3 regions of the Bradyrhizobium sp. SUTN9-2 genome follow, and region 1 is predicted to be linked to each of the others. Evidence: riboswitches for the same ligand, from Rfam matches in the RefSeq annotation. Region 1 holds a riboswitch; each other region holds the start of a gene.
The links. A riboswitch is a leader RNA that binds a small molecule or an ion and turns the genes downstream of it on or off. The one in region 1 is predicted to bind cobalamin.

Region 1 (12,446 bases):
CAGGGCTGGCGCAATTGTTCGAAGCCGCCGCCGAGGCGCTCGCCGCGCGCGAGGACGAGGGCGATGAGAATCCCTATCGCCAGCGTGCGTCCCGCGTGTTCGCGCCGCGGCCCGGACAATACGGCGTCGGGCTCTCGGCGATCCCGGATGCCTTCACGCCGGACACGCGCGAGGCCGCAGGCGAAGCGTGGCTGTCGGCATCGTCCTGGGCGTTCTCTGCCGATGGCGCGATGCAGCCGGATCGCGCAGGTATCGAACAGCGTCTCGCGTCCGCCGACGCTTTTGTCCACGTCCAGGACTTGCCCGAAACCGATCTGCTGCTGGCCGCCGATTATGCCGCGCATGAGGCAGGCATCGCCGCGGCAGCCGCGAACCTCGGCGCAGGCGTGCCGTCGCTCTATCACCTCGATGCGACGCGGCCCGGCGAGCCGCATGCGCGCACGCTGACGGAAGAGATCTCGCGCGTCGTTCGCGCACGGGCGGCCAATCCGGCCTGGATCTCCGGCATGATGCGCCACGGTTTCCGCGGCGCCGCCGAGATCACCGCGACGCTGGAGCACATGGCCGCCTTCGCGCATCTCGCCGGCGCGGTGCCGCCGCATCTGTTCGACCTCTATTACGACGCGACACTCGGCAACGACGACGTCCGCGCCTTCATGGCGCACGAAAATCCGTCCGCACTCGCCGCGATGGAAACCTGCTTCACGCGCCTGCGCGAAGCCTCGCTCTGGCGAACCCGCCGCAATTCGATTGCAGCGGCGCTGCGGGAGGCCTCATGAGCGCGACCACGGTCAAGGGTTGGTGTCCCGGCGCGCTGCGCCCGATGCAATCGGGCGACGGGCTCGTGGTGCGCGTGCGTCCGTTCGGGGGACGCCTTGAAGCACCACAAATCTCCGGGCTTGCGGAACTCGCCGAGCGCTTCGGCAACGGTCTAATCGACGTCACGAGCCGGGCCAATCTGCAGATCAGGGGCGTTCAGGAGGACGGCCATCGGCCGTTGCTCGATGGTCTGGCGCAACTGGCGCTGCTCGATCCCGACGCCGACATCGAAGCCAGGCGCAACATCCTGGTGACGCCGTTCTGGAGCAACGGCGACGAAACGCAGTCGCTCGCCGCGGAGCTCGAGGAGGCGCTTGCCGATTCTGGCCTGGCGCTTCCCACCAAGTTCGGCTTCGCCATCGATGACGGGCGGTCGCGTGTTCTCGCCGGCGATTCCGCCGACATCCGCATCGAGCGCGACCGCTCGGGCGGTCTCCTGGTGCGGGCCGATGGCGCCAAGCTCGGTCGTTCCGTTGAACGCGGACAGGCCGTGAGCGCGGCGCTGGCGCTCGCAAGCTGGTTCATCATCTCCGGCGGTGCAAACGGCGGGCGAGGGCGCATGGCAGCCCACATCGCATCCGGCGCCGTGTTGCCTCAATCCTTGCGCGGCGAGACCGAGCCTGCGCCGGTGATGGCCGCGGTGCGTCCCGGGCACTATCCGCAAGGCGCAATGGTCGGGGTGGCGTTCGGGCAGATGCTGCACGCGACGCTGCATCAATTCTCTGCTTGCGGCCATGCGCTGCGCATGACGCCCTGGCGGATGGTGCTGAGCGAGGGCAAGCGCGAGATGCCGAGCGCGGCGGGGCTCATCACCAGGCCCCATGATCCGGCGCTGCGCGTCATCGCCTGCAGCGGCGCGCCGCGCTGCCGCGAGGCCCATGCCGATACGCGCGCGCTGGCCGCGGCGCTGGCGCCGAGCATCCCCGCCGACGCGCGACTCCACGTCTCCGGCTGCGGCAAGGGCTGCGCCCATTCCGGCGCGGCTGCGGTTACCCTGATTGCGACGCGCGCCGGGTTCGATCTCGTCCGCGACGGCTCGACCCGCGACGCGCCGGTCCTGCGCGGGCTGAACGGCGCCGACATCGTCAGCGATCCCTCCATCCTGGTCGGAGGGAACTGATGCCGCACACCTACGAGACCGACGGCGCTGTGATCTACCGGCAATCCTTTGCCACCATCCGGGCCGAGGCCGATCTCGCGCGCTTCACGTCGGACGAGGAGCAGGTGGTGGTGCGGATGATCCATGCCGCCGGCATGGTCGGCCTCGAGGCGCATATCCGTTTCACCCCTGATATGGCGATTGCCGCGCGCGCGGCCTTGCAGAAGGGCGCGCCGATCCTGTGCGACGCGCGCATGGTGTCCGAAGGCATTACGCGCGCGAGGTTGCCCGCGGCCAATGCCGTGATCTGCACGCTCGGCGATCCCGCCGTGCCCGCGCTGGCGCAGTCCATGCGCAACACGCGCTCGGCCGCGGCCCTGGAGCTGTGGCGGCCGCATCTTGATGGCGCGATCATCGCGATCGGCAATGCACCGACCGCGCTGTTTCATCTGCTCAACATGCTGGAGGATCGCGACTGCCCGCGGCCGGCTGCGATCATCGGCTGTCCGGTCGGCTTCGTCGGCGCGGCCGAATCCAAGGCCGCGCTGATGGTCGATCCGCCGGCACCGGCGCTCACCGTCGAAGGCCGCCTCGGCGGCTCCGCCATCACGGTTGCTGCCGTGAACGCGCTGGCAAGCCGGAGCGAATAGCCATGGGACGCATCATCTGCTGCGGTCTCGGCCCCGGCGATCCTGATCTGATGAGCGTGCGTGCCGATCGTACGGTGCGGGGCGCCAGCCACGTCGCCTATTTTCGCAAGAAGGGCAGGTCCGGTCAGGCGCGCCGCATCGTCGAGGGCATGCTGGCTGCGGGCGTTACCGAATATCCAATGGAATATCCGGTTACGACCGAGATTGCTTTCGACAGCCCCGAATACGTGCAACTGCTCGCAGGTTTCTATGACGAATGGGCCGAGCGCCTGGCGCGGCTTTCGCGCGCCGTCGACGTCGTCGTGCTGTGCGAGGGCGATCCCTACTTTTACGGATCGTTCATGCATCTGCACACGCGCCTGCAGGGCCGCGTCGAGATCGAGGTTATCGCCGGCATTCCCGGCATGGTCGGTTGCTGGAACGGCGTCGGCCGGCCGATCGCGCTCGGCGACGACGTGACGACGGTGCTGATGGGCACGCTGCCCGAGGCCGAGCTCGAACGGCGCATGCGCGATTCCGATGCACTGGTCGTCATGAAGACCGGCCGCAATCTCGCAAAAGTGCGCCGCGCGCTCAGCTCCGCCGGGCGGCTCGCCGATGCCTGGCTGGTTGAGCGTGGCACCATGCCAGGCGAGCGCGTGGTGCGGCTCGCCGAGATCGATGCGGCTGACTGTCCCTATTTCGCGATCGTGCTCGTGCACGGCAAGGGCCGGCATCTGGATGCCGCCGAATGACAGGCACACTGACCATCGCGGGCCTCGGGCCGGGCAGCGACGCGCTGGTGACGCCGGAAGTTTCCGCCGCGCTTGCGACGGCGACCGACATTCTGGGCTATGCGCCCTATGTCGCGCGCGTGCCGCCGCGGCCTGGGCTCACTCTGCATCCATCCGACAATCGCGAAGAGCTGCAACGCGCGAGCGAAGCCCTGCGGCTTGCCGCCGAAGGCGGTCAGGTCGTCGTCGTCTCTTCTGGCGATCCCGGCGTGTTCGCGATGGCATCCGCCGTATTCGAGGCGCTCGAGCAGGCGCCGGAATTTCGTGAGCTTTCGATCCGTGTGCTGCCCGGCGTCACCGCGATGCTGGCGGCCGCCGCGCGTGCCGGCGCGCCGCTCGGCCATGATTTCTGCGCGATCAACCTCTCCGACAATCTCAAGCCGTGGGCAGTGATCGAGAAACGCCTGCGCCTCGCGGCGGAAGCCGATTTTGCCATCGCGATGTACAACCCGCGCTCGGCCAGCCGCCCGGAAGGATTCGGCCGTGCGCTTGCGCTGCTTCGCGAAGCCGGCTGCGGCGAGCGTCTCATGATCTTCGCGCGCGCGATCAGCGCGGCCGATGAAAAGATCGAGATCGTGACGCTGAACCAGGCGACGCCCGAGATGGCCGACATGCGCACGCTGGTGATCCTCGGCAACTCGCAGACGCGCCGCGTCGGCCGCTGGGTCTATGCGCCGAGGCGGGCAGAATGACCGAGCCATTGCATCACGTCAGTGACACTCTCGACCCTTTGGCGCTCGGGCAGCTCTGGTCGCGAGATCATGATTACGGGCAGGCCGAGCATGCGCGCCGCGTCGATCTTCGCGCGTGCGCCGTCGCCGCCGGAATTGCGGGCGACGATCCAGGCGATGCCGCGCGTGTGCAGCATCTCCAACTCGCCGTCGAGGGTGAAGGGGCCACGCGATACGATCACATCGGCCGCGAAGGGCAGCGACGCTTCGGGCGGATCGACGAAACGCAGCGTGTAGGCATGTTGCGGCTTGGCCGCGAACGGCGCGATGTGCTGACGGCCGATGGCGAGGAACACGTTTGTCGGCACCTCGGGCAGGGCCGCAACGGCGGCGTTGACGTCGGCGACCTCGATCCAGTTGTCGCCGGACACCCTGGTCCAGGGCGCGCGCTCCAGCGCGATCAGCGGCGCATTGGTGTCCGCGCAGGCCTCGACCGCATGACGGCTCATTTCGGCAGCGAACGGATGCGTCGCGTCGATGACATGCGTGATGCCTTCGCGGCGGATGTAGTCGGCCAGCCCGCTCACGCCGCCAAACCCGCCGATGCGCGTCGGCAGCGGCTGATCGGCGGGCGCGCGGGTGCGGCCGCCATAGGAATAGACGGCATCGATGCCGGCGCGCGCGATCTCCGCGGCGAGCAGGCTCGCATCGGCCGTTCCGCCCAGAATGAGGGCGCGAATCATGTCTGATCCCTGGCTGACCATCATCGGTATCGGCGAAGATGGCCTTGCCGGGCTGTCGGAGGCAAGCCGAAAGGCGCTTGCCAAGGCCGACACCGTGTTCGGCGGCGAGCGCCATCTTGCGCTTGCCGAAATTGGCAGCCGAGGTCGTCCATGGCCGGTGCCGTTCGATGCGGATGTCGTGCTGAGCTGCCGCGATCGGCCGACGGTGGTGCTCGCCTCCGGCGATCCGTTCTGGCATGGCGCCGGCGCAAGCCTCGCCGAGAAGCTCGGTGGCGACGAGTGGATCGCGCATCCTGCTCCGTCCACCTTCTCGCTCGCCGCCGCGCGGCTGGGCTGGCGACTCGAATCCACCGTCTGCCTCGGGCTTCACGCCGCACCGTTCGAGCGTCTCGGTCCGCATCTGGCGCGAGGGGCGCGCATCATCTGTCTCGTGCGCGATGGGAAAGCGGCTGGCGATCTGGCTAGGTGGTTGAGCGAGCGCGGGTGGGGCGCCTCGGCCTTCTGGATGCTCGCCGCCCTCGGTGGCCCGCGCGAAAGCGTCACAGAATATCGCGCCGATAGTCTTGCCGGTGATCTCGCCGGAAACCTGGTCACCGTCGCCGTCGAGGCGAAGGGCGGACAGGGGATGCCCCGCAGTTCGGGATTATCGGACGACCTCTTCATGCATGACGGCCAGATCACCAAGCGGCCGGTACGTGCGCTCGCGCTCTCGGCGTTGGCGCCGCGGCCCGGCGAACGGTTGTGGGATATCGGCGCAGGTTCAGGCTCGATCTCCGTGGAGTGGGCGCTGTGTGGTGGGACGGCGAGTGCAGTCGAAGCGCGCGAGGATCGCGTCGCGAACATTCGCAAGAATGCAGCCGCCTTCGGTCTGGCACATCGGATCACAATCGTCACGGGCAGGGCACCGGAAGCTCTTGCCGGGTTGGAAGCGCCGGATGCCGTCTTCATTGGCGGTGGTCTCGACGAAGTGTTATTTGATGCGATCTGGTCGCGGCTCTCGCTCGGAGCGCGGCTCGTCGCACACTCGGTCACGCTGGAAACGGAAGCGTTGCTCAGCGAGCTACATCAGCGCCATGGTGGCGAGCTTATGAGAGCCGAAATTTCTCATGCCGCTCCGCTCGGCCGCTATCGGTCGTGGGAAGCAGCACGCCCCGTGGTGCAGTGGAGTGTGGTCCGATGAAGGTCGCCGGACTCGGCTTCAAGCGCGATGTGACGCTGGCTTCGTTGCGCGAAGCGCTGCTCGCTGCGGGCGGTGCGGAAGGGCTTGCGGCGATGGCAACCGTCAGCGACAAGGCCGATACCGAGGCGCTGAAGCAGCTCGCACGCGAATGCGGCGTGCCGATCAGGGCCGTTCCGGTCGCGACACTGGCCGGCATCGACACGCCCACGCAATCGAAGCTCATCGCGGAGAAATTTGGCACCGGATCTGTAGCCGAGGCTGCTGCGCTCGCGGTCGCCGGTCCGCGCGCGCGGTTGATTGCAGCACGGGTTGTCTCGCAGGATCGCACCGCGACCGCGGCGATTGCCGAAGGAGACGGCCCATGACCGTGCATTTCATCGGCGCCGGGCCGGGCGCGCCCGATCTGCTGACGTTGCGCGGCCGCGACCTGATCGCGGCCAGTCCGGTTTGTCTCTATGCCGGCTCGCTGGTGCCGGAGGGCGTGTTGGCGCATTGCCCGCCCGGCGCACGTATCGTCAACACCGCGCCAATGTCGCTCGACGAGATCATCGCCGAGATCGCAGCCGCGCATGCGGCAGGCCTGGATGTCGCGCGGCTGCATTCCGGCGATCTCTCAATCTGGTCGGCGATGGGCGAGCAGCTCCGCCGTTTGCGTGCGCTCGGGATTCCCTACTCGGTGACACCCGGCGTTCCCTCGTTCTCGGCTGCCGCGGCCGCGCTGGAGGCTGAGCTGACGCTGCCCGGTCTTGCTCAGACGGTCGTGCTGACGCGCACGCCGGGCCGTGCCAGCGCGATGCCCGAGGGCGAGAAGCTCGCCGCGTTCGCTGCGACCGGCGCGGTGCTCGCGATCCACCTGTCGATCCATCTGCTCGACCAGGTCGTCGCCGAGCTGACGCCGCATTACGGCGCGGATTGCCCGGTCGCGATCGTCTGGCGCGCGAGCTGGCCGGAGCAGCGCATCGTGCGTGCGACGCTCGCAACGCTCGATGCGTTCGTGGGTGGCGAGATGGAGCGCACGGCGCTGATCCTGGTCGGCAAGACGCTTGGCGCTGCCGATTTTGACGAGAGCCGTCTCTATGCCGCCGATTACGACCGCCGCTACCGGCCCGTCGGTGCCGAGCCGCGCTTTCCGGAGGCGTCGTGATGCCGGCGAGCCTTGTCATCTCCGCGCCGGCCTCCGGCGTCGGCAAGACGACGCTGACGCTGGCGCTCGCCCGCGCCTGGCGCAAGCGCGGCTTGAACGTGCAGTGCTTCAAGAGCGGCCCCGACTATATCGATCCCGCCTTCCACGCCGCGGCCACGGAACGCGCCTCGGTCAACGTCGACAGCTGGGCGATGGATCGCAGCACCATCGCGCATCTCGTCAGCCGTGGCGGCGATGCAGATGTCGTGCTCGCCGAGGGATCGATGGGCCTGTTCGACGGTGTCGCTGCGCGCGGTGTCTCCGGCACGGGAGCGACCGCTGATATCGCGGAGATGCTGGGTTGGCCGGTGGTTCTGGTGATCGATCCCTCCGGCCAGGCGCAGACTGCGGCAGCGATCGCCGGCGGCCTTCGCGATTACCGCGCCGGCGTGCGCCTTGCGGGCGTCGTGCTCAATCGCGTCGCCAGCCCGCGCCATGAGGATCTGGTGCGGCGCGCGCTGAACGAGGCCGGTATCAAAGTGTTCGGCGCGCTGCCGCGCCATGCCGAGATCAGCCTGCCGAAGCGGCATCTCGGTCTCGTGCAGGCCGAGGAGCAGGCCGAGATCGGCAAGCTGATCGACGAGGCCGCGCGCTTTGTCGCCGAGCACGTCGATCTCGATGCGGTGCTCCACTCGGCAGGCCAATGGTCGCCGCAAGCTGTGGCGAACGGCTTGAACGTGAGGCCGCCCGGCCAGCGCATCGCGCTGGCGCGCGATGCGGCGTTCTCGTTCGTCTATCCGCATATGCTGGAAGCCTGGCGCGCGGCGGGCGCCGAGATCGTGCCGTTCTCGCCGCTGGCCGATGAAGCGCCCGATGCGAGCGCCAACGTGTGTTGGCTGCCCGGCGGCTATCCCGAGCTTCATGCAGGAAAGATCGCGGCCAATGCGCGCTTTCGCAGCGGCTTGCGCGCTTTCGCCGAGACGCGGCCGGTGCATGGCGAATGCGGAGGCTATATGGTGCTGGGCGCAGGCCTGACCGACGCCGACGGTATCAGCCATGAGATGGCGGGGCTGCTTGGCCTCGAGACCAGCTTTGCCAAGCGCCGCATGCATCTCGGCTATCGTCTTGCTGAACTGGCTGCGCCGATGCCGGGGCATCAGCCTGGCGCGCGCCTGCGCGGCCACGAGTTCCACTATTCGACGATCCTCGCCCAGCCCGATACGCCGCTCGCGGTCGTGCACGATGCCACTGGCGCGGTCATTGCCGAAACCGGCTCGCGCCGTGGCCATGCCACCGGCACGTTCTTCCATCTGATCGCGGAGGACCGGTGAGCGGTTTTGTCTCTTTCGTTTCCGCCGGTCCGGGCGATCCCGAACTCCTCACGGTGAAGGGCGCCACGCGGCTGCGCGAGGCCGACGTCGTGCTTTATGACGATCTTGCCTCCGGCGCGATCCTCGATCTCGCACGGCCCGGCGCCAATCTCGTTGCGGTGGGAAAGCGGGCCGGGCGTCCTTCGACCAAGCAGCACCACGTCAACCGTCTCCTGGTCGACTATGCCGCAACCGGCGCGCGCGTGGTGCGGCTCAAGTCCGGCGATGCCGGCATTTTCGGCCGGCTGGAGGAGGAGATCGAGACGCTGCGCGAGGCCGGCATCGGCTACGAGATCGTTCCCGGCGTCACCTCCGCCTGTGTCGCCGCCGCCCAGGCCGGCATTCCCCTGACCCGCCGGTATACCTCCCGCCGGGTGCAGTTCATCACCGGCGCTGACGTCACGGGCGAGCTGCCGCCCAATCTGAATTGGGCGGCACTGGCCGACCCCGAGGCCACGACCGTGGTCTATATGGGCCGGCGCACCTTTCCGGCGCTTGCCGCAAAATTGATCGCGCACGGCCTCGCTCCCAGCACTCCGGCGCTGTTCGCCGAATCTCTCGGGCGTCCCGACGAACGGCTGGTCCGCACCACGATTGCCGAGCTCGCCGAGCAGCTTGGGCGCGGCGGCGCCGCTTCCACTGCGGCCGTCATCCTGATTGGCGCGCTGGCGGGAGAATATCCGGCATGACGGCTCCGGCAGCGGTTCGCCCCTTGACGCCCGCGATACGAAAGGGGCACACAAGAGCGGCATGGTGCTCGACGCGGCGCAAAGCGCCGGAGCATAATCGGGAATGGGGATGGGCGGACCCAGTTGCGGCGCCCAAAACCCCAGCCGCCCCCGCGACTGTAAGCGGTGAGGGCCTCCGAACCGCCACTGGACCGCAAGGTCCGGGAAGGCCGGAGAACCCAGTGAACCGCGAGCCAGGAGACCGGCCGTGCACGTATTGAGGCCAAGGCCGTCGGGTGTGACGGCGGAAAGGAATTGAGCCATGCATATCGAACCCGGGATCGTGACGGGCGCCAAGCTCGTGTTGAGTTACGCAACCGGCATCGCCGCAGGCGGCGTTGCCTTGAAGCTCGCGGTCGAGACCGTGCGCGAGCAGGGCGCCGGCTCGTTCGCGGCGCGGACACTGGCCACCACCGCTCTCGTCTTCGTCTTCTTCGAGATCCTGCCGCACTTTCCGGTTGGGGTATCAGAGGTGCACTTCATCCTCGGCTCGACCTTGTTCCTGCTCTTTGGTGCTGCGCCCGCCGCCTTCGGCCTTGCATTTGGCCTGCTGCTTCAGGGCATGCTGCTGGAGCCAGTCGATCTGCCGCAATACGGCATGAACGTCACCACGCTTCTGGTGCCGCTGTTCGCGATCCAGGCGATCGCCAAGCGGATCATTGCCCGCAACACCGCCTATGTCGATTTGAAGTACGGTCAGGCGCTGGCGCTTTCGACGACCTACCAGGCCGGCGTGATCGCATGGGTGGCGTTCTGGGCGCTCTATGGCTCCGGCTTTGCGATGAGCAATCTCGCCAGCGTCGGGACGTTCGCTGCCGCTTATGCGCTGGTGATCGTGATCGAACCGCTCGCCGATCTCGCGGTGCTGGCGCTGGCGAAGTCGCTGCGCGGCGTCACCGCGCCCGGCCTCGTCACCCCGCGCCTGCACAACGCGGCGTAAGAGATCAGCGATGGGCGGCCGGTGTGGCCGCCCATCGCGCTCGCGATGCTAACGCTCTCTCTGATCGGCATCGGTTGCGGCGATCCCGCGCAGCTCACGCGCGCCGCCGTTGACGCCATCAACGCCGCCGATCTCATCCTGATCCCGCGCAAGGGGACTACGAAATCCGATCTCGCCGATCTCAGGCGAACGATCTGCGCCGCTGTGCTCACCAACAAAACGACGCGCATCGCCGAATTCGATCTTCCCGTGCGCGATGCGACCGAGGCGGACTACCGCAAGGGCGTCGACGATTGGCACGATGCGGTGGCCGCGATTTGGTCGCAGACGATCGCTGGGCATCTCGAAGATGAGGGCAAGGTCGCGCTGCTGATCTGGGGCGATCCTTCGCTCTATGATTCTTCGCTGCGCATTGCGCGGCGGCTCGATCCATTGCCGACAATCGAGGTCGTGCCTGGGATCACCTCGATCCAGGCGCTGTGCGCGGCGCATGCGCTGCCGCTCAACGACATCGGCGAGCCGTTTCTGGTCACGACGGGGCGGCGCTTGCGCGAAGGCGGCTGGCCGCAGGGCGTCGATACCGTCGTCGTGATGCTCAATGGCGGCACGGCGTTCCAATCGCTGGATCCAGAAGGCCTGCAGATCTGGTGGGGTGCCTATCTCGGCATGCCCGATCAGATCATCATGTCCGGCGCGCTGGCTGAACTGGGCGCGCGCATTGCCGCCGTGCGGCAGGACGCACGCGAACGGCACGGCTGGATCATGGACAGCTACATCATCAAACGCAGGCGTTGAGCAGCATGCTTCCCGAATGGGTTACCCAGAACTGCCCCGAGGTCTCCGCTGTTCATCGCGAGGCGGCCATTGCGCGGCAGGCGCAACTGACGAAGCCGACCGGCGCGCTCGGCCGGCTCGAGCAGCTCGCAATCGAGCTTGCGGGCCTGCAGGCCACCGAGCAACCACGCGCCGCGCGGGTGCCGATCATCATCTTCGCCGGCGACCACGGCATCGTCGCGCAGGGCGTGTCGGCCTATCCGCAAGCCGTCACCATCGCGATGATGACGAATTTTGCTGCCGGTGGCGCCGCGATCTCGGTGCTGGCGCGCGAGCTGGGTTCGAGCCTCGAGGTGGTCGACGCCGGCACGCTGGCCGAGGCGCAGATCGCGGGAATCGTCACCGACAAGCCGCGCAGCGGCACCCGCGATTTCAGTGTCGAGGCCGCGCTCACGCCGGCGGAATTGGCCTTCGCCTTCGAGGCCGGGCAGCGCGCGGTGGTGCGCGCCGAGGCCGGCCGGCCTGATCTCTTGATCTTCGGCGAGATGGGGATCGGCAACACCACGACGTCGGCGGCGATTGCTGCGAGCCTGCTCGGTGTGAGCGCCGGGGAGATCGCGGGCAGCGGCACCGGCGTCGATGCGGCCGGCCGCGCGCACAAGGCGCGGGTGATTGATGCGGCGATCGCGCGCCACGGCGTCGCCGGAGCCGCGGTCGAGAAGATCCTGTGCGCGGTCGGCGGCCTCGAGATCGCGGCGATCTCGGGGGCGATCATTGCGGCTGCGCAACGCCGCATTCCCGTGTTGCTCGACGGCTTCATCGTCTCGGTGGCGGCGCTGGCAGCAGTGCGCCTCAACCCGTCCTGCCAGCCGTTCCTGTTGCCCTCGCATCAATCGGCGGAGCAGGGACATCGGCTGGTGTTGCGCGCGCTGAACGTGCAGCCGCTGATCAGCCTCGATCTCAGGCTCGGCGAGGGATCGGGTGCCGCGATCGCGCTGCCGCTGGTGCGCTCGGCCTGCGCACTTCACAACGGCATGGCGACGTTCGCGCAGGCCAACGTGCCGGATCGGCCTAGCTGATGCGTTGATTGACCGACACGACACGCCAGCCGCCCGCGAGCCGGTCGATCCGGGTCAGCGACAGCGGATCTATCACGAAGCGCAGCGCGGCGTCCGGTGTGAGATCGAGCGCGATGCAGAGCGTGGCACGAATGGTGCCGGAATGAACGACCAGCGCCGCGGAGCCTGCGCCAATCTGCGCCAGGCCCAGGCGGACGCGGGCGACCTGATCCGCAAAGCTCTCGCCGTTCGGCGGCCGTCCGTGCGCGGGATCGCGCCAGACCTGCGCGTAGGCCTCGCCGCCGGTCGCGGCGAGCTCGTCATGCCGATGACCGGTCCAGTCGCCGAAATCCTGCTCGCGAAACTCGCTGATCAGCTCCGGTTCGAGTTCCAGGGCGCGCGCCGTCTCGACCGTGCGCCGCGACGGGCTGGCATAGCCGGCGACATCGGCGGGCAACAGCTGCCTCAGGGCCGCCAATGCAGCGTGATCGCCGAGGTCGGCCCGCGCATCGGCCGCA
Region 2 (5,565 bases), 3.3 Mb from region 1:
GCCGCTTCGCCACGCTCCGAGCGCTCTCGCACGCCCAGCGCCCTTCCAAGGGCTGGATTCGCGCGATCCGCGACGCGCTCGGCATGACCACCGCCCAATATGCCAAGAGGCTGGGCGTTTCGCAGCCACGCATTGTGGAACTTGAAAAATCCGAGCAAGGCGGCAGTGTAACCCTCAATACGCTTCAACGCGCGGCTGAGGCCCTCGGCTGCCGGTTGGTCTATGTGCTTGTACCCGAGCGCCCCCTCGCAGAAGTCGTCACCAAGCGAGCTGCCGATATCGCCGAGCGGCAATCACGAGCCATCGAACAAACGATGCGGCTTGAGGACCAGGCTGTGGAGAACAATCAGGCTGCCCGCGCGCTTCGGGAGCAAGCGATCGAGGATTTATTGAAACGCCCCGCGCGTCTCTGGGATGATGAATGACTAATACTGATCTGCACGTCGCCGACGATCACGCGACACCGCTGACGCCCCAGGAGTGCGAAGATCTAATCCCAACGCACATTACTATGCGCAGCGAATTAAACGAACTTGAGCAGCAGAATATCGCCACGGCAAACCGTTGGGCATTCGGCCGCCGGAAAGTTGCGACTCGAGAAAGTTTTCTCAAGAGCTTGCACCGGCGCATGTTCGAACGCGTCTGGCGCTGGGCTGGAAAATTCCGAACGACGGAGCGCAATCTCGGCGTCGCGCCATCTGATCGAAATTTCGCTGCATCAGGTCCTCGACGACGCAAGGTATTGGGTCGAAAACAACACCTACCCACCGGACGAACTTGCCGTTCGCTTCCATCACCGCCTCGTATCCGTACATCCGTTTCCAAACGGCAACGGCCGTTGGTCACGACTGGCTGCTGATGTGTTGATCGTGCAGCTTGGCGGCTAACGCTTCACATGGGGCGGCGCCGACTTGCAGACAGCCAGCACTGTGCGCACGGCCTACATTGCGGCACTTCAGGCGGCTGACAACCATGATCTTGCACCACTTGTTGCTTTCGCGCGGTCATAAACTGACCAGTCCACATCTGGCAAATCCTGGCCAAATCAGCGCTTACCTTAGCTAGCTCGGCAATGATGGGTTCGGTAATGAAAAACTTTGACGGGAGCAGGATGGGGTTTTCGTCCGAAGACCGTCCGCTCAATGTAGGCAAAGGTCAGATTTTAGAATTACGTCAGCGCCTTGGCACTACACGAAGACAACGGCTATCCGCGCAAGGTAGCGCAATAACACCGCCAGAGCAATTTGACCGTTTTGTGCACTATCGATAAAACCCGTCGTCAATTTCAATTTCCACGAGCACTACATCAGGTGTTGGCGGGCGCGCCTTCGCCTCCTGATGCAAGGTAGCGCGCGATTTCGGGAATTCTATTGTGTCTGCTCTACCTCAATTCCGCGACCATGTGGCTTCGGCGCATCATATGCGGCTGGAGAATTCCGGCGCGGCCGCTCTGCATCTGGAAGATCCAGATTCTGACCAACAATTGTGCCCACTAGAACGACAAGAAGAGTGTCGACGCGCACGATATGGCGGAGAAGGTTGCCGCTGCTTCAAAAGGCCCGTTGCGATCTCGTGATCATTGCCAGAATGGACGCGGCCGCCAAAAGAGCTCGACGGCGCGGTCACCCGCGCCAAGTTTTACATAGAGGCAGGCGGACGCGATCTTCCCTGACACCTTGCATTCAGCGGAAATGTTCCGCGTCTTCGCGAGCGAATGCCTGGCGTGCCACTGCTTGCGAAATTGACGGAATTTGGAAAGACGCCACTCTTTACTACTGCTGAATTTGAAGCCATGGGTTACGCGCTGGTGATTTGGCCATTGTCCTCCTTACGTATGGCCAACAAGGCACAAGCAAAACTTAATGTAGCGATTGCACGTGACGGCGGCACACACAAGGTAGTCAACCGGGTGCAACCAGTGCGTAACGCTGTGCAACGATCGGATTTTGCGATCATGAAGCGTTGAATTCATTGATCGTGCAAACAATCGTTCCGGACGGCATGCCGCAGTGGAAGTGAACGTAGAGAGGTTGACGCCGGCACCCCATTGCAGATAATCGGAGCTGTCGAGGTTCTCCGGGTCCGCTTGACCCGGAGCTAAGAGGGAAGCCGGTGCGCGTTCGGTTATTCGAACCGTCGCAACGCCGGCGCTGCCCCCGCAACTGTAAGCGGTGAGCCCACATCCATCAGTGTCACTGAAGCGCAAGCTTCGGGAAGGCCGGATGCAGGCGATGACCCGCGAGCCAGGAGACCTGCCCCGATAACGTAATCGTCCACGGGCGGGGTGTCCCGGTGGGACGCCAAGCAGCTGCCGCATTCGCGGCTGCCCTGCCAGCGCCCGCCATGGCCTTTTGCCCCCACCACAATGGGGTTAAAGCTATGTCTTCTCTCTCTCTTCCGGTTGCTACACTCGGCACGCCCCGTATTGGGCCGCGTCGCGAACTCAAGACCGCGCTCGAAAGCTACTGGGCCGGCAAAACGAGCCAGCAACAACTGCTCGAAACTGCGTTCGGCCTCCGCACAGCCAATTGGGCCCGTCAGAAGTCGCTCGGTGCGACCATCATTCCGTCCAACGACTTCTCGTTCTACGATCAGGTGCTGGACACGAGCGTCATGGTCGGCGCCATTCCTGAGGCCTACGGCTGGAAGGGTGGCCCCGTATCACTCAAGACCTATTTCGCGATGGCGCGAGGCTCGCAAGGCGAGGAACAAGACGCCAGCTGCGGTCACACGCATCACGGCCACGGCGCAGCCGCGCAGGAAATGACCAAGTGGTTCGACACCAACTACCACTACATGGTCCCCGAGTTTCAGATGGGCCAGACCTTCAAGTTCTCCTCCCGCAAGGCGATCGAGGAATATGATGAGGCCAAGGCACTCGGGTATCAGACGCGCCCGGTTCTTGTCGGTCCGGTCACGTTCCTGAAACTCGGCAAAAGTGCCGATGCATCATTCGATCCGGTTTCGCTGCTCGAAAGCCTCGTACCCGTCTATGTCGAGGTGCTCCAGGAGCTCGCCAGACGCGGGGCCGAATGGGTGCAAATCGACGAGCCCTGCCTCGTGCTCGACCTCGACGATGCAGCAAGAGGCGCACTCCGGCGCGCCTATGCGCGGTTCGCCCAAGAGGTCCCTGGCATCAAGATCATGCTGACGACGTATTTCGGCGCCATCGGCGACAATCTGGCAACCGCGCTGGCACTGCCAGTGGCCGGTCTGCATGTCGATCTCGTCCGTGCGCCGCATCAGTTGAGCCAGATCGCCGCATCCAGCATCCGCTCAGATCTCGTCATCTCACTCGGCGTCATTGACGGCCGCAACGTTTGGCGTTCCAACCTTCCGGCGCTGGTCGACCGGCTCAAGCCGGTCGTCGCAAAGCTCGGCGAGGGGCGCGTTCAGATCGCGCCGTCCTGCTCGATGCTACATATTCCGATCAACCTGGAGCTTGAGACTGCTCTCGATCCCGACGTGAAGAGCTGGCTCTCCTTCTCGGTGCAGAAGATCGGTGAGCTGTCGATCCTGGCCAGGGCGCTTGCCGGCGATACGGGCGTCGCCAACGCTCTCGGTGCGTCCGAGCGTGCAGCGACCGCGCGGAAGACCTCGCCCAAAATCCACGATGCAGCCGTCGCCAAGCGGCTGGCCGCGATCGACCCGGCGATGCGCAGCCGCAAGAGCGCCTTTGCAAGCCGTGCCGAGGTTCAGCGCAAGCGCTTCGGTTTGCCCGCCTTCCCGACCACGACGATTGGCTCGTTCCCGCAGACGGCCGACGTCCGCAACGCCCGGGCTGCACATGCCAAGGGTAAGCTGAGCGACGCACAGTATGAGCAATTCCTCAAGGAGGAAACCGCCCGCACAGTACGCTGGCAGGAGGAGATTGGCCTCGACGTACTCGTGCACGGTGAGTTCGAGCGCAACGACATGGTGCAGTATTTCGGCGAGCAGCTCTCCGGATTCGTCTTCACCCAACATGCCTGGGTGCAGTCCTATGGCTCCCGTTGCGTTCGTCCGCCGATCCTGTTCGGCGACGTCTCCCGGCCGAAGCCGATGACTGTGGAATGGTGGCGTTATTCGCAATCGCTGACCAAGAAGCCGATGAAGGCGATGCTGACCGGGCCGGTGACGATCCTGAACTGGTCTTTCGTCCGTGACGACATGCCGCGCAGCGAAGCCTGCCGCCAGATTGCGCTCGCGCTCCGCGACGAGGTCACCGATCTCGAAAAGGCCGGCGCGACCATGATCCAGATCGACGAAGCCGCGCTTCGCGAAGGCCTTCCGCTGCGCCGGTCCGACTGGAAAACCTATCTCGACTGGGCGGTGGAGAGCTTCCGCATCTGCTCCACGGGCGTTGCCGACGCCACGCAGATCCACACCCACATGTGCTATTCGGAGTTCAACGCTATCATCGACGCGATCGCGGCAATGGACGCCGATGTCATCTCGCTCGAGACCTCGCGCTCGAAGATGGAGCTGCTCGACGCGTTCACCAGCTTCAAATATCCGAACGACATCGGTCCCGGCATCTACGATATCCACTCGCCGCGCGTGCCTGATACCACCGAGATGAAAGAGCTGATGACCCTCGCCCGAAAGCGGCTGTCGGACTCGCAGCTCTGGATCAATCCGGACTGCGGTCTGAAGACGCGCAGTTGGGAGGAAGTTCGCCCGGCGCTCGTCAACATGGTCGCGGCCGCGCGCGAACTTCGCAAGGCGTCTTGATGTGGCCGCAAGCTAGATCGTCAAGGCCCTAATTCCGCAAGGGAGACTGCCGATGCACTTTACCCCCCTTTTGACAGCGGCAAGCCTTATCACGTCAATTTGTCGATGGTGGGCAGCCCCTGGACTGCGACAAGACGATCACCTCCGGCCGCTTGCCACGCCGAAGTCCAACTCAGCTGGCGGCATCTCAGCGGTCATGGAAGTCCGGTCGCTAGATCTCCAACTCTCAACTCCCGCCGGCCACAGGTCGGCAGGATTTTTCTAGCTAGCCTTCTCGGCTGGCAATGTTGAAGCTGTCGCAAATAAGTGCGAATGAGTTTCTGGCTTCGGCATCCTCAAAGCAAAACCTAGTGCCGACCTCCGCACGATCAGTCCACCAGCCCACGTTGGCCGCTTTCGCGATGCGCGCGGCCTCGCCCCTCAACAGATCCAGTTGTTTCCCGGCAGCACGAACAATCAGGCAATTTTCCTTGGGCATATGTCCTCCGTCGCGATGATGGCGTTGCAGGTTGCCGATGAGATCGCGGTAGCAGCACAAAGGCCGCAGCCGGGAGCCGCTGTGGCTTCATCGCCAAGAAGCTCCGGGTGAAAAAGGCTTAAGTGAAATATTTCGCCAACCCGGTAAAGGCGACCATATAGCAGCCCTCCCGGCAAGCCATATGATCTATTTCATACTCCGTAGCAGGCTCAAAGTGCATTAGGATAGAGCAAGGCCCGCCGGGGTTGGCGAGTTCGCGGGCCTGCCTCTTTAAGCCAAGGCCGCGTATGTCGCTCACGGCCCCGTCCCAGTTTCGACTTTGCGGAGATCACTTAAGATTTCCTAAACCTTGTTCGTTTCTCTATTGGCAGGGC
Region 3 (11,833 bases), 3.1 Mb from region 1:
ATCGGCTTCGACCGCACTACATCGCCAAACAGGATCGGGGGCCTGACGCAGCGCGAACCATAAGACTGTACCCATCCCTTCCTGGTAAATAGGAAGCCGGCGAGTTGCTCGCCAAAGTACTGCACCATGTCATTGCGCTCAAATTCGCCGTGCACGAGGACGTCAAGACCGATGTCCTCCTGCCAACGTACGGCGCGGGCTATCTCCTCCTTGATGAACCTATCGTATTGTTCGTCGCTCAACGCGCCTCGCGCATGCGCCGCCCGCGCATTTCTGACTTCTGTGGTCTGCGGAAAGGATCCGATCGTCGTGGTGGGAAACGCAGGTAGTCCAAAGCGTGCCCTTTGGATCTCGGAACGACGGGCAAACGGGCTTGTGCGCCGGCGTATCGTCTGGTCGATCGCCCTCATCCGGGCAGCGACATTGGCATCATGGATCTTCGGCGAAGTCCAGCGGGCAGTCGCAGCGCATTCCGAATCGGCAAGAGCGAGCCCGACATTTTGGTCGCCAGCGAGTGCTCGCGCCAGGATCGCAAGCTCACGCATCTTCTGAACAGAGAAAGCAAGCCAGCTCTTGACGTCAGACGCGAGCCCGGTCTCGAGTTCAACATCGACCGGCACATGAAGCAGCGAGCAGGATGGAGCGAGCTGTACACGGTGCTTGCCGAGCTTCGCAATCGCGGGCTCCAACCGCCGACGGAGCGACGACAAGTTGGATCGCCACACATTCCGGCCGTCGATGACACCGAGCGACGTGACGAGATCACTTCGACCGACAGCGACGATCTGATCCAACAACTCTGGCGCTCGAACCAGATCAACGTGCAGACCCGAAACTGGGAGGCTCAAGGCGGTATCCAAATTGTCGCCTAGGTCGCCGAAATAGCTGGCAACCATGATCTTGATAGCCGGTCCCTCCTTTGCGAACCGGTTATAGGCATGTAACAATGATTTTCGTACCGCTTCGTTCAGATCAAGGACCAGGCAGGGCTCGTCAAACTGAACCCAACTTGCCCCTCGTTCGACCAATTCATGCAGAACCTCGATATAGACCGGTATCAAATTATCTAATAGGGACAGGGGCTGGAACGCGCTATCGGCACTCTTGCCGAGCTTTAGGAATGTGACGGGCCCGATCAGGACAGGGCGGGTCTGAAAGCCGAGAGCCTTTGCTTCCTCATACTCTCGATGGGTTTGCGAGAGCAAAGTCTGAACGCCTGTCCCTTGTGAAACTCGGGAACCATGTAGTGGTAGTTGGTATCAAACCACTTAGTCATTTCCTGCGCGGGTGCGCGAGACCCCCGTGGGCCGAGACCGCAACTCGCATCCTGGTCGTCGCATTGTGATCCGCGAGCCATGGCGAAGTACGTCTTGAGGGAAATGTATTCTCCTTTCGAGGCGCAGATCTCCGGGACAGCACCAACCATGACACTTGTATCGAGCACCTGATCATACAGCGAGAAGTCATTCGACGGAATGATCGTGACGCCGAGAGATTTCTGACGAGCCCAGTTCGCGGCGCGCAGGCCGGATGCGTCCTCAAGCAATTGCTGCTCGCTGATCTTTCCCGCCCAGTAGCTCTCGAGAGACAGTTTGAGCTCACGCCTTGGACCGATGCGTGGCGTTCCGAGCGTAGCAACCGGAAGAGAGAGAAGAGACATAGTTTTAACCCCTGTTGGGGACAAAGGCCATGGCGGACGCAGGCAGAAGAAGTCGCGCGTGCGACGGCTGCTTGGCGCACCACCGAGACACCCCGCCCGTGGACCAATATATATCGTCGGGGCAGGTCTCCTGGCTCGCTGGTCATCGCTGCTGTCGGCCTTCCCAAAGCCGTGCGGGCTTCAGTGACATCGTTGGACAGTAGCTCGCCGCTCACAGTTGCGGGGGCAGCGCCGGAATTTGCACCGGCTTCCCTCTTAGCTCCGGATCAAGTGGGATTCGGAGAACCTCGACGACTTCGATTATCGGCAGGAGGACTCTTCCGTCAACCTCTCAGATTATGTGCCAAGCTACTCTGTGACATCTACTCGGCGAATAACCGTGCATTTCTATGATTCTCTAAACAGAGCTGCTGCAATCGCAAGTACCCTTGCCAGATGTCGGAGTGAGCATCGGAGCTGCCTTGAGGCGAGGCGGCCCCATCAATGAACCCGACAAAACCAGCCTGCGCGGCGAGAATTACCGCCGTTTCGAGCAGAATGCATTCGATGCGGCTTCCGATTTCCAGCGGTTCGCCCAGCACGTCGGCTGGCCAGCTATTTTCTCAACTAGAGGATCCGCATTGAATACGTCAAGGCAACCGGCGCAATCTAGAAACATACGCGGCGAGCAGGTTGATTTGCGTGCCAGCCACGCTTCAAAGTTTGTCGATTAAGTCGGCTTCGTGTCCCCAGCCATCATGTAGATCGAATGCCGACGGCAACGACAGCGAACCACACGGTTCAAGGACGGCAAACGCACTGCCGATTCTCATTAGGCACTTGGCATCGAGGCGTTTACCTCTTCCGCAAACTATCGAGTGCGGGACAAGGATGCACAAGCTACGGCCGATACACTGAATGGAAACATCGAACGTGCGCAGGTCGGAAAGTCGACAAGAATGACATAACACCCGTGCAAATCTCCGCCTGCTGCCTGGCACGAAGAATGCAAGCCCCTCGAACATGCCCAGTCTCTCCCGCTGGGCATGTCCAGCTCAGCCAATTGACGCTGTCGCTGGGTAGGGAAGTTAGCGGCGCGTGACATAGAGGGGAGCGCCTGCCCGCACGGGATAGCCGCGGGTGCCCCGACGCGTTTCCGTAAACTTCTTGGGCTCGCTCGCTCCTAGCAGGTTCGAGGTTGGCCCGCTTTGAAAGATGTACGGATGAAACGCGATAGGCCGAGGGTTATGAAGAGAATGTCGGGAAGACCCGCGCTATGGCGTTGCCTGAGCGGACTTCTAATCTGCCTAGCCTGGCCGGCGACCATGAGCAACAGTATTCGCGCAAGCGACATCCCAGTTGTCGAAAGACTCAAGTCAACTTGGCGAGCGCAAGATGGTGAGACGGTAGAACAAATTATCTCCAATGTCTCGAAGGTGGCACAGTTCGTCCCTCAGATGTGGGGCGTCGTTGAACTTGGCGAAAACGACTATGTTTTCGTTTCATGGACCAGGCACCGAGACAACAAATCAGACGAACAGTACGCTATCACCTGGAAAGTTGCGCTCGACGGCACGACTGAACTGGCGTCAACCTATGCGAAGCCCATGGAATTGGGCTGGCGCGCCCTAGCGCTCTCGTTGATCGCCAGAGAAGTCGCAGATGGTGAAAGGAACGCAAATCTTCGCTTTCTGCATGATCCGACTAACTTCAACTTTGTGACTACGCCGCAAGGCCGGCTCGGCGATCTTCTAGGGCAAGGCCGCTGCACTATCATTGAACCTGTTGGGGTAGACTACTTACCGAAGCGGAATGACAAGCCGAACGAGAAAGGCGATCTGTGGCGTATTCTGCTCTTGGTGAATTGCGATCTCCAAGGACCACGTTATTTTACACACAACGGGGTCATCACTTTCGAGAAGAGCGAAGGCCAAGATTGGGAGCCACAATCCTCCTTTGCCAAGCGGATCGCTAAATTTCCTCCGGGATCCTGGTTCCAACGCACCGAGCCAAAGGAAGAGGAAGACTTAGGAGACCGAAGGCCTTAGTAGACGGTCGCGCAAAGCAACATCGGACCGCAGCTGCCGTACGGTCGAACGCCTCGTACCACCTGCAAGACATACGCGGTCTGCAGTTGTGATGTTTACGGCTCCGCAACAGTGCGCCTGCCCTTCTTGCAGCATTTCGGCCCGCCTCACGAAAGGTCGAGCAGCACGATGGCGCTTTTCCGCCAGGTGTCGAGCTCAGCGGCGCACTAGTTTGCGAGATGTGGTTTGCCCGCCTGCACTCCACCCAGTGAGAGCAACCAAGTTGTGCGGGCACCAGCTCTCATGCATTCTTCGCTAGAGCGCTGGGGGATGCCTCGGGCCCGGGCCGATTCGGCGTGTGTGCTCCGCACGTCGCGTGACTGCGTGACGTGCGCAGGAGCGTGAGCGTAGCGACTTTGACCCGGCCCTAGGAACCGATGCCGAGACGAAATGGGCGAGGAAGTTACACTGGTAGCAAGCCCGGCATACCCGCTGAGCGCCTGCCCATTTCCGAGTCGCAGGCCGGGAAGCTCCGGAGCTGTACGCAGAACGTCGAGCGCCACTGACTCGGCTCTAGATTTCCTCGCACTGATTTGTCTGCACGTCATAGACCCGGATTCTAAGCTTGGGAAACCGCTTCTTTAGTTCTGCTCCACCTGCCGTGGCACCGTCTTTGGTTGCGAATTCCGCTCTGAGCTGACCATCTACTTCAAGCGCTTAAGATGAGACCGATACTTCCCGAACGACTGCGACCATGTCATTCCCATTATTAGTGAGGTGCTGAAGAATGATGTGTAGCTTGAGTCGGCTAAACCGTACCAGAGCTATTCGCCCCGCGTGCGCCATGGGCAAACGCGTATTGTGGACTGAACCCTCACACTGAATTGCATCAGGATGGCACTCGCGATTGTCCGAACACGTGGGCAGCTTGCGCACGCCCGGAGCATCCACGGCAAAGCGCGGCTCCATATCGCAGCCGTTCCAATTCCTGGAGCAAACGGGCGCTGATGCTAGCGTTCCTGGGTAAGCCACTCGAGATCGCAGGAACCGTCACGACCAATAGCGGCCGCCCGTAGCGCTGCCTGAGTCATAAACAATTCAGTTCTTGTGCAAATGGATGGGCGGTAGCACCAACGACCTATGGTGCAGCGCGGAGGAGCCAAATGCCACAGTGCGATTGGTAGCAACGATCATATGGCTCGGCGTGAGAAGGTACCGGATTTCCGCGATTTTCTCGAAAGAACGCTTCATCTATGCGGCGAGCATTGAGGCTGAACTCCGTCGCGTACTTTGCCTACACAGGCCAGAGCGAGTCAGACCAGATCATTTTTGAGGATCTTTTTCGTGACACGACTTTTGGGGCGAATTCATCGCCCTCGTCGGAACTGTCCGGTTTGCTGATGGAAGTCGTCATCAACCATCGCAAGGTTGCTCCTCCAAGCCTGACTCCGCCGCAAGCACCGACGCTTCATGGTCCTCACTTTTGCAAAGAGGTAGCACAGCCTTCCAAGGCTCGGGTTTGTCTGGCATCTCGAGTTCGGCGCCACGAGGATCTCCTCCTCAGGTGCAGAGGGTACAGCGCGTTCAGGGTAAGAGAGGCGTCGATGATCGAAAGATACCGCCGCACGCACACGGAAACAAATCTCTTGATCCTTACGCAGCGTCAGGTCGTAGCTTCGAACTCACGCCAGGCTCTCATAAAGCACACATCGAAAGCCGAACGGACATCTGCGGTCGAGCAATCGAATGTATCGGCACCGGATCGTGCGTGAACATGGATCAGGAGCGAAAGGTTATTGTCGGGATGAAGCACCCCGGAAGTATGTTCGTATTGATCGCTCTCATCACATCTCCGGTTTTCGCCGTGACACTCAGCGGTGCTCCGCGCATCCTCGATGGCAATACGATCGAGATCGAGAAAACAAACGTCCGGCTCTCAGGCATCGAAGCTCCTGAGACGGATCAGATTTGCCTCGACGCACAGGGCCGGAAATGGGCCTGCGGCGTAGCTGTTCGCGACGAGCTCATCAAGCATTCGAATGGGCGAACGTGGGATTGCCATACCGAAAGAGTCGATGAGTATCGGCGAGCCCTCGGCAGCTGCTTCATCGAAGGCGAGGATGTAAACGCCTGGATGGTACGCTCAGGCTTGGCGCTATCGGCTGGTGCATCTCACCATAGCTACATTGTCTATGAGTTGGTGGCGAGCACAGCCAATGCGGGACTGTGGTCCGGCGCATTCATCGCGCCCTGGGACTGGCCTCGCCGCAATCGGGGCACGATTATCGTGGGCGCGACGTCGGTTCCGGTCGACGCTCAGGAAGTTCTGCTTGGATCCGTCTTGCTATCGGAACCGCCGTCGCCCGAGTGCCTGATAAAAGGCACTGTCGAGCGCAGAGGCGAGCGCATTTACTACCTGCCAGGGCAACCCGGTTACGAACAACTCGACATGACGAAGACGCGCGGTGGACGCTGGCTCTGCAGCGAAGCGGAAGCCGACGCCACCGGGTGGCGTAAGGCCGTGCGATGAGGCGACACATGAAAGCAGCCCATTCTCAAGACATGCACCATTTAACCAGGCACGCGCGTTCGCGCCGGTCACTGTTGCTGTTCGCTGTTTCGACAGTTTTCCTGCGGTTCGGCAGTAAGATTGTCGATGCGAAGGAAGCAAAAGGCCCGCCCAAGCCAAACAACCTGCTCTCGCCAGATGCTGCCCTGAATCGGTTGCTGAAGGGGAACGATCGTTATGTCCAGGGCGCACCACGAGCCGACAATTTCAGCCGCGAGCGGCCGGTCTTGGTTGAAGGACAAAATCCATATGCAGCGGTTCTGAGCTGCGCCGACTCCCGCGTGGTCCCCGAACTTGTCTTCGACAGCGGATTAGGTGATCTGTTTGTCTGCCGCGTGGCCGGTAACTTCGCTAACGATGATACGCTCGCCAGTATGGAATACGCGGTTGCCATACTCAACACGCCGCTGATCCTCGTACTTGGCCACGATCATTGCGGTGCGATAGACGCCACGATCAAGTCGCTCCATGAAGATAAGCGGCCGCCGGGGCACATTTTATCCCTGGTAACTGCACTTTCTCCTGCAGTGAAAGCATCTCGCGACCAAGCCGGCGACGGGATCGCCCAAGCAACCCGACAAAATGTGATCGATAACGTCAACAAATTGAAATCGGACAGGTCCAATTCTGAACGGCGCAGTCGAGCAGAACCGACTGAAGGTCGTCGGGGGCCTGTATCGGATCGACACCGGCAAGGTCGATATCGTGAGCTGATGCTAGCGCCTTCACGCTCCCGGCAATCGTCTGCCGCCTGATACATCGCTTCAGATCCGCGCAATATTGTTGGTCCAACGTCTACCACAAATACGCCCGGATACTATCCGCTCTACAATTGTCATCGCTTCAGGACTCCTAGATATGCGCGGCCTCTTAATTCTTCTCGTGTTTTACGCACTCATGTTGGCAACGCGCGGCCAGCAACAAGAAACACACATAGCGCGTCCGGCAGCATTCATGCCTCCTGATTGAGCCGCCAACCCAATGGAGGTGGTTCGGGTAGCAGATTGCAATGCGAAGCATTGCAGGCTCTGAACTCCAGAGCACGCGACGATCCCGAGAGCTTCTCGTCTCCGATTGGGTAATGCATCCTCGGTCATGCTTTTATAACCGAGCTCAGCCAGGGCTGAGGGATCACACAGAACAACCAGCATGACTGCCCGGCCGGGCTGTAAAGCAACATGCTACCTGTATCCGTACCAGACAGCCCTCCTGCATGAGCCATTTGGTGACCGGGACCATCGGAAAACCAGCCGCGCATCAATCATTCGCTAGATGGTCTCGTTCGCCGTCCTCCATGACGAGCTCGGCACGAGAAGAAACTCGAAGCTTACAAAGTGCGTCGCCTTTACGCGGGGGCTGGTAGGTTCTAAGTCGCGGCGAGACTTAGCAGGTTTCTTGTTCTATCTGCGCAGGTCAATTCGGTGCGACAACAGCCATGTTTCAGCGCGCGCACCGCGCCTACAGGCCGGAGAGCATCTGGTAACCGCGCTTCCACAATCAGGCCCTTCAAGCACGGATTCGCTTAGTGGGAACAGAGCACTAGCTTCAAAACGTGTCGTGCCTGGTCTGTCACAAAGCTCGTGGTGCGCGCATAGTTGTCGCACGAATTTGGCAAGCTCGGAAGGCTGCAAGCATTGGTAGATCGCCGAAGAAAGAGGCGCCACCGGCCGCAAGAGGGTCGGCCAGTCAGGAATGTGCTCGAACTTGCGTTCGGTATGTCAGAACGTGGCCAGACTCCTCTGTCGCTGGCAAGCCCGGAAAGCCACCGAAACCTGTTCGTAACGCTTCGTCTTCGCTCGCATGAGCGGACCACTCTTGCAGTCACCTCGAACGCGGAGTTGATCGTGCAATTGCGTCCGGAGCCGCCGTGCGTTTCACGAACACCTGCGTTCTTGAACTCTGCTTCTAAGCAAGCGCTCACCAGCAGTCGCAGGAGCAGCACATTTGGGCTGTTGGTAAACCTCAGGAGACCGGAGCCGGACTTAAGCTTAAGCAGGAACGTTGAACCGGGTTGGTGGCGGTCGCGGTCCGCCTCTGTGGTTTTCTTCGCGGCCTGTTAAGGACATCTTGTGCCTAAAAGCAAACCGGAGCGCAAGAGCATTGCGCTGGCACGGCACGGCGGAGTGATCTCGCGCAGTTCAGACAAAGCCGGCAGCTATGCTTGATGGCACGTCAATTGCTGGGAAGACGGGCAAGAGACCGCAGGCTTGGGCGCTCTCCCAAGCACAACTCAAGAATTCCAAACGTGGTTCGACCCGGCCTGTCACAAGTGTGACCACACGTTCATGTGGAAACGACATGCACCGCATGCCCCGATCGACCGCCGGAGATTCAGTTCGACAAACGCGGATCGATCCCGCCGCAGCCTATCGGCTGCTTTGCCGGTCAGCCCCAATGGCAGGGCGACAGCTATATCTCGGTCAGGCGTCCGGCCGCACAAGTTTGGGAAGCTACCGTGTCCGATCTCATGGACTCGATATCAAGTGCGACTGCTTTGAGAACGCCGTCCAGCGGGGCCAAATCACCTGGCCTTGCCATGCGGCGCCCATATGAATGACGCGCGGCGATGACCGGCTCAAGACACGGAGGATGATCTATGAACGCTCCACCAGAAACGGTGACTTCCAGAACCCACGCCGCGGCTGCGACCTGGGCTAATCTGTCGCCGCTACTCGTCGAGATCCGTGCGCGTCGCAACGAGTTTAGCCGCACGCAGAAGATTCCAAAAGAAATCATCGACAGTTTCAGACGCGTCGGCGTCTATCGGGCTATGGCTGCCAAGCGATTCGGCGGCGAGGAGCGAACGCCGGCCGATTTTTGTCGGCTGGTGGAGCGCATTTCCGAGGCCGACGGCTCCGCCGGTTGGGTCGCCAGCTTCGGGGATGGAGCTCGCTACCTCGCTGCTCTTCCGGACGACACGCTTCGCAAAGTGTACGCCAATGGACCTGACGTGGTGTTGGCGGGTGCGCTTTTCCCACTCCAACCCGCTAAGCGATGCGCCAAGGGACTTATCGTGAACGGCGTGTGGCCATTCGCTAGCGGCTCGCCAGAGGCGGATTTGATAGGAGTTGGTATCACGTTGGAAGACGATCCGAGCGGTGATCTTCCGCGTGTAGCGGTGATGCCGGCCGAGAAGGTGACAATTCGGCCCAATTGGGACGTCATCGGACTGCAAGGCACCGGAAGCCACGACGTCGTCGTCAGCGACGTCATTGTGCCAGAGGAATGGACGTTGATCCGCGGCGGTCCGCCGACACTTGATGGGCCGCTCTATTGTTATCCATCCGTCGCCTTCGCCGCGCAGGCGCATGCGATTGTTGGCATCGGGATTGCGCGTTCTGCAATAGACGAGGTGATCGCCATGGCCGCAACCCGTGCCTCGATCACTGGAGCGCCCGTGATGGCTGAGCGCGGCTATGTGCAGCTTGAAATCGCCAAAGCCGAAGCGATGCTACGTTCCGCTCGTTCTTTCTTTTACGACGCCACCGAGGAGCTGTGGAAGGAAGCGCTCAAGGGTGAGGTAAATCTTGGCACCACGACGCTAATGCGGCTCGCGGCGACGAACGCCGCGCGGCAGGGCGCTGAGGTCTGCAGAATTGCCAGCGGTCTGGCTGGAACTGAGGCGCTCTATAACGCCAGTAATCTAGCACGGGCCATGTGCGACAGCTTCGTGGTTGCCCAGCACGCAGCTTTAAACGAGGGAACGCTCCAGAGCGCTGGCCGCGCCCTTCTGGGAAGTGCAATACAGCCGGGCTTTCCATAAAGTTGGTCACGCACGGGCAAGCCACACGCCACGCCAACGGATTACTGAACTTGCGCGATGAGTGGCCTGCCGCTGAGGGCGTGGCCCCTTGTTTCAATTTGAACAAAGACACCGCAGGGCAAAGGATCCCGCTACATATCCTGGACTACCCGTTCGTTGTCCAAACATACGAGTCCTTATAGCCTCTTAGCCCCTCAATCATCGACGTTACCGAGCAGGATACACCTGAACTTATGCGAAACGGCTCGCGGTTCAACTCACGAACTCTCCAAATCACGCGCTAGCGGGACTCTCGCACCGATTGCCTACTTGCCGTTTGTGGCGCACGGTGCGGAAGAAGCTCTCAATGGCGCATTATCCTAGCATTCACCCTTGCGGCTCATCGATGCGGGCACGCAAGCGCTGGCAGCGGCCGTGCGACCTTAGCCTGCGCGTACTGTATACGCCCGATCGGAAAGTCGATCAATCCACTCTTGCCCGCTGCTGGCGAATTGGCAACGACGGCGCGGAAAAGACGCTTCGGCCTTCATGAGGTCGCGCTTCGCCCGGCCGGCTATCTTGCGGCTGATGAGTTCCATGGCGGCAGCCAATACAGCGAGCCCTATGCGTTTAGGATGGAGTGATATCGGCAAGCCGGACCTAGTTTTGGCTGCGCCGGTGAAGCCGCGCGATCAGATTCGGCGTGATCGGCATTAGATCCTGGCGAGTGTCGGTCGAGCGGGTCCGACGTAGCGGCGCCAAGAGCGCGCGAGCCCGTGCTGCTACGGTTCGATCGCCACGGTAGCCGCACGGCCTGCCTTCCTCCGGGCCGCGTGGACCCCAGCACCGCCATGGCGCTGGCCGCTCCCAATGGGTCGGTCGACATGCACGCCGGCCCAATGGACAAACCGCACTGCCTGTCCAGCTCACGATAGCCGCTTGACGATCACCGTTGTGCAGCTGTGGCCAGCACGGAGTCCGCTGGTCAGGTCATGAATGAGACGCTCGATATGAGCCGCTAGGCGCGCGCATTTTTGAGCAATACATCACCTTCCACTGCGCGCGGATAGTGAGCCGCCACTTCAAAGGATGGCAATAAGTTAAGAATGGCTTGCAATGACAACTGCCCTTCGTAGAGCTCGCGGTCACTATACTCGGTGTAGATGAAACGCGTGTTGCTGAACGTCCGCATACCGCCGGCGATAACGTCGGCTTCGGCTCCCTGAACGTCCATCCAAATAAAATCGACTCCGTCCAGCTTAGCTTCGCTGCACCAGTCGTCCAGCCGCCGTGTTTCAACCGAGACAGGATGATCAAACCGGACCCAATCGTACTCGGTAAGATGGTTCTTCGGACGGCGTATTGAACCGGATAGGTCCCAATCCTTTGCATCGCCATCTGCATTGCTGGGGTAGAAGTCGATCGTCCCGTTTCGATCACTGATGGCTATTTCAAACAGCTTCACCCTATTGAGGGATGGGCCGAGCTTCTTCTTGAAGCGCGCGATCGCTCTGGGGTCCGGCTCAAAGCAGTAGAGCTGGGGTTGCGGGCAGAGTTCTAGGAACTTTTGCGTATCAGTCCCGTCATTGCAGCCGATATCCAGGATGACTGGATTCGGCTTCTTAAGAAGTGAGATGATGTGCTGATGTACTTCTACGGACGACACAGCTGCTTTTCCATGGTGCGCGGAGATTTGGTGAATTTCGACATCACACGCCAGAAGCCGCTGCACAATGTATATCAAGGTATAAGCTTCATTTGTCAGTCAGTCCTTTTGATCCACGACAGCTGTTTGGATGCCATCGACATCAAACTGAGAGGTTATCCATCCCGATGCAATTCTCGAACTTATCGTC

Region 2: it holds a riboswitch for cobalamin, as region 1 does, so the genes downstream of both, metE (5-methyltetrahydropteroyltriglutamate--homocysteine S-methyltransferase) here and XF30_RS26285 (energy-coupling factor ABC transporter permease) in region 1, are expected to answer to the same signal.
Region 3: it holds a riboswitch for cobalamin, as region 1 does, so the genes downstream of both, XF30_RS39250 (5-methyltetrahydropteroyltriglutamate--homocysteine S-methyltransferase) here and XF30_RS26285 (energy-coupling factor ABC transporter permease) in region 1, are expected to answer to the same signal.

Annotation. Positions count from the first base shown of each region.
Region 1 is NZ_LAXE01000001.1:5,662,877-5,675,322, reverse strand. It holds gene cobN (cobaltochelatase subunit CobN) at 1-779, shown strand, start outside; gene cobG (precorrin-3B synthase) at 776-1,939, shown strand; gene XF30_RS26330 (precorrin-8X methylmutase) at 1,939-2,568, shown strand; gene XF30_RS26325 (precorrin-2 C(20)-methyltransferase) at 2,571-3,302, shown strand; gene cobJ (precorrin-3B C(17)-methyltransferase) at 3,299-4,033, shown strand; gene XF30_RS26315 (cobalt-precorrin-6A reductase) at 4,009-4,755, opposite strand; gene cbiE (precorrin-6y C5,15-methyltransferase (decarboxylating) subunit CbiE) at 4,754-5,935, shown strand; gene XF30_RS26305 (cobalamin biosynthesis protein) at 5,932-6,300, shown strand; gene cobM (precorrin-4 C(11)-methyltransferase) at 6,297-7,079, shown strand; gene XF30_RS26295 (cobyrinic acid a,c-diamide synthase CobB) at 7,079-8,389, shown strand; gene cobA (uroporphyrinogen-III C-methyltransferase) at 8,386-9,117, shown strand; cobalamin riboswitch at 9,163-9,381, shown strand; gene XF30_RS26285 (energy-coupling factor ABC transporter permease) at 9,419-10,096, shown strand; gene cobF (precorrin-6A synthase (deacetylating)) at 10,142-10,891, shown strand; gene cobT (nicotinate-nucleotide--dimethylbenzimidazole phosphoribosyltransferase) at 10,897-11,949, shown strand; gene XF30_RS26270 (histidine phosphatase family protein) at 11,942-12,446, opposite strand, start outside.
Region 2 is NZ_LAXE01000001.1:2,383,561-2,389,125, reverse strand. It holds gene XF30_RS11095 (mobile mystery protein A) at 1-425, shown strand, start outside; partial or broken gene XF30_RS11090 (mobile mystery protein B) at 422-1,010, shown strand; gene XF30_RS39935 (hypothetical protein) at 1,724-1,966, shown strand; cobalamin riboswitch at 2,053-2,274, shown strand; gene metE (5-methyltetrahydropteroyltriglutamate--homocysteine S-methyltransferase) at 2,380-4,713, shown strand; gene XF30_RS11075 (hypothetical protein) at 4,979-5,191, opposite strand.
Region 3 is NZ_LAXE01000001.1:2,565,424-2,577,256, reverse strand. It holds partial or broken gene XF30_RS39255 (5-methyltetrahydropteroyltriglutamate--homocysteine S-methyltransferase) at 1-410, opposite strand, end outside; partial or broken gene XF30_RS39250 (5-methyltetrahydropteroyltriglutamate--homocysteine S-methyltransferase) at 738-1,660, opposite strand; cobalamin riboswitch at 1,764-1,965, opposite strand; gene XF30_RS38045 (hypothetical protein) at 2,104-2,373, shown strand; gene XF30_RS11730 (nodulate formation efficiency C protein) at 2,965-3,687, shown strand; gene XF30_RS11720 (thermonuclease family protein) at 5,441-6,196, shown strand; partial or broken gene XF30_RS11715 (carbonic anhydrase) at 6,205-6,949, shown strand; gene XF30_RS11710 (acyl-CoA dehydrogenase family protein) at 8,832-9,998, shown strand; gene XF30_RS11705 (FkbM family methyltransferase) at 10,996-11,643, opposite strand.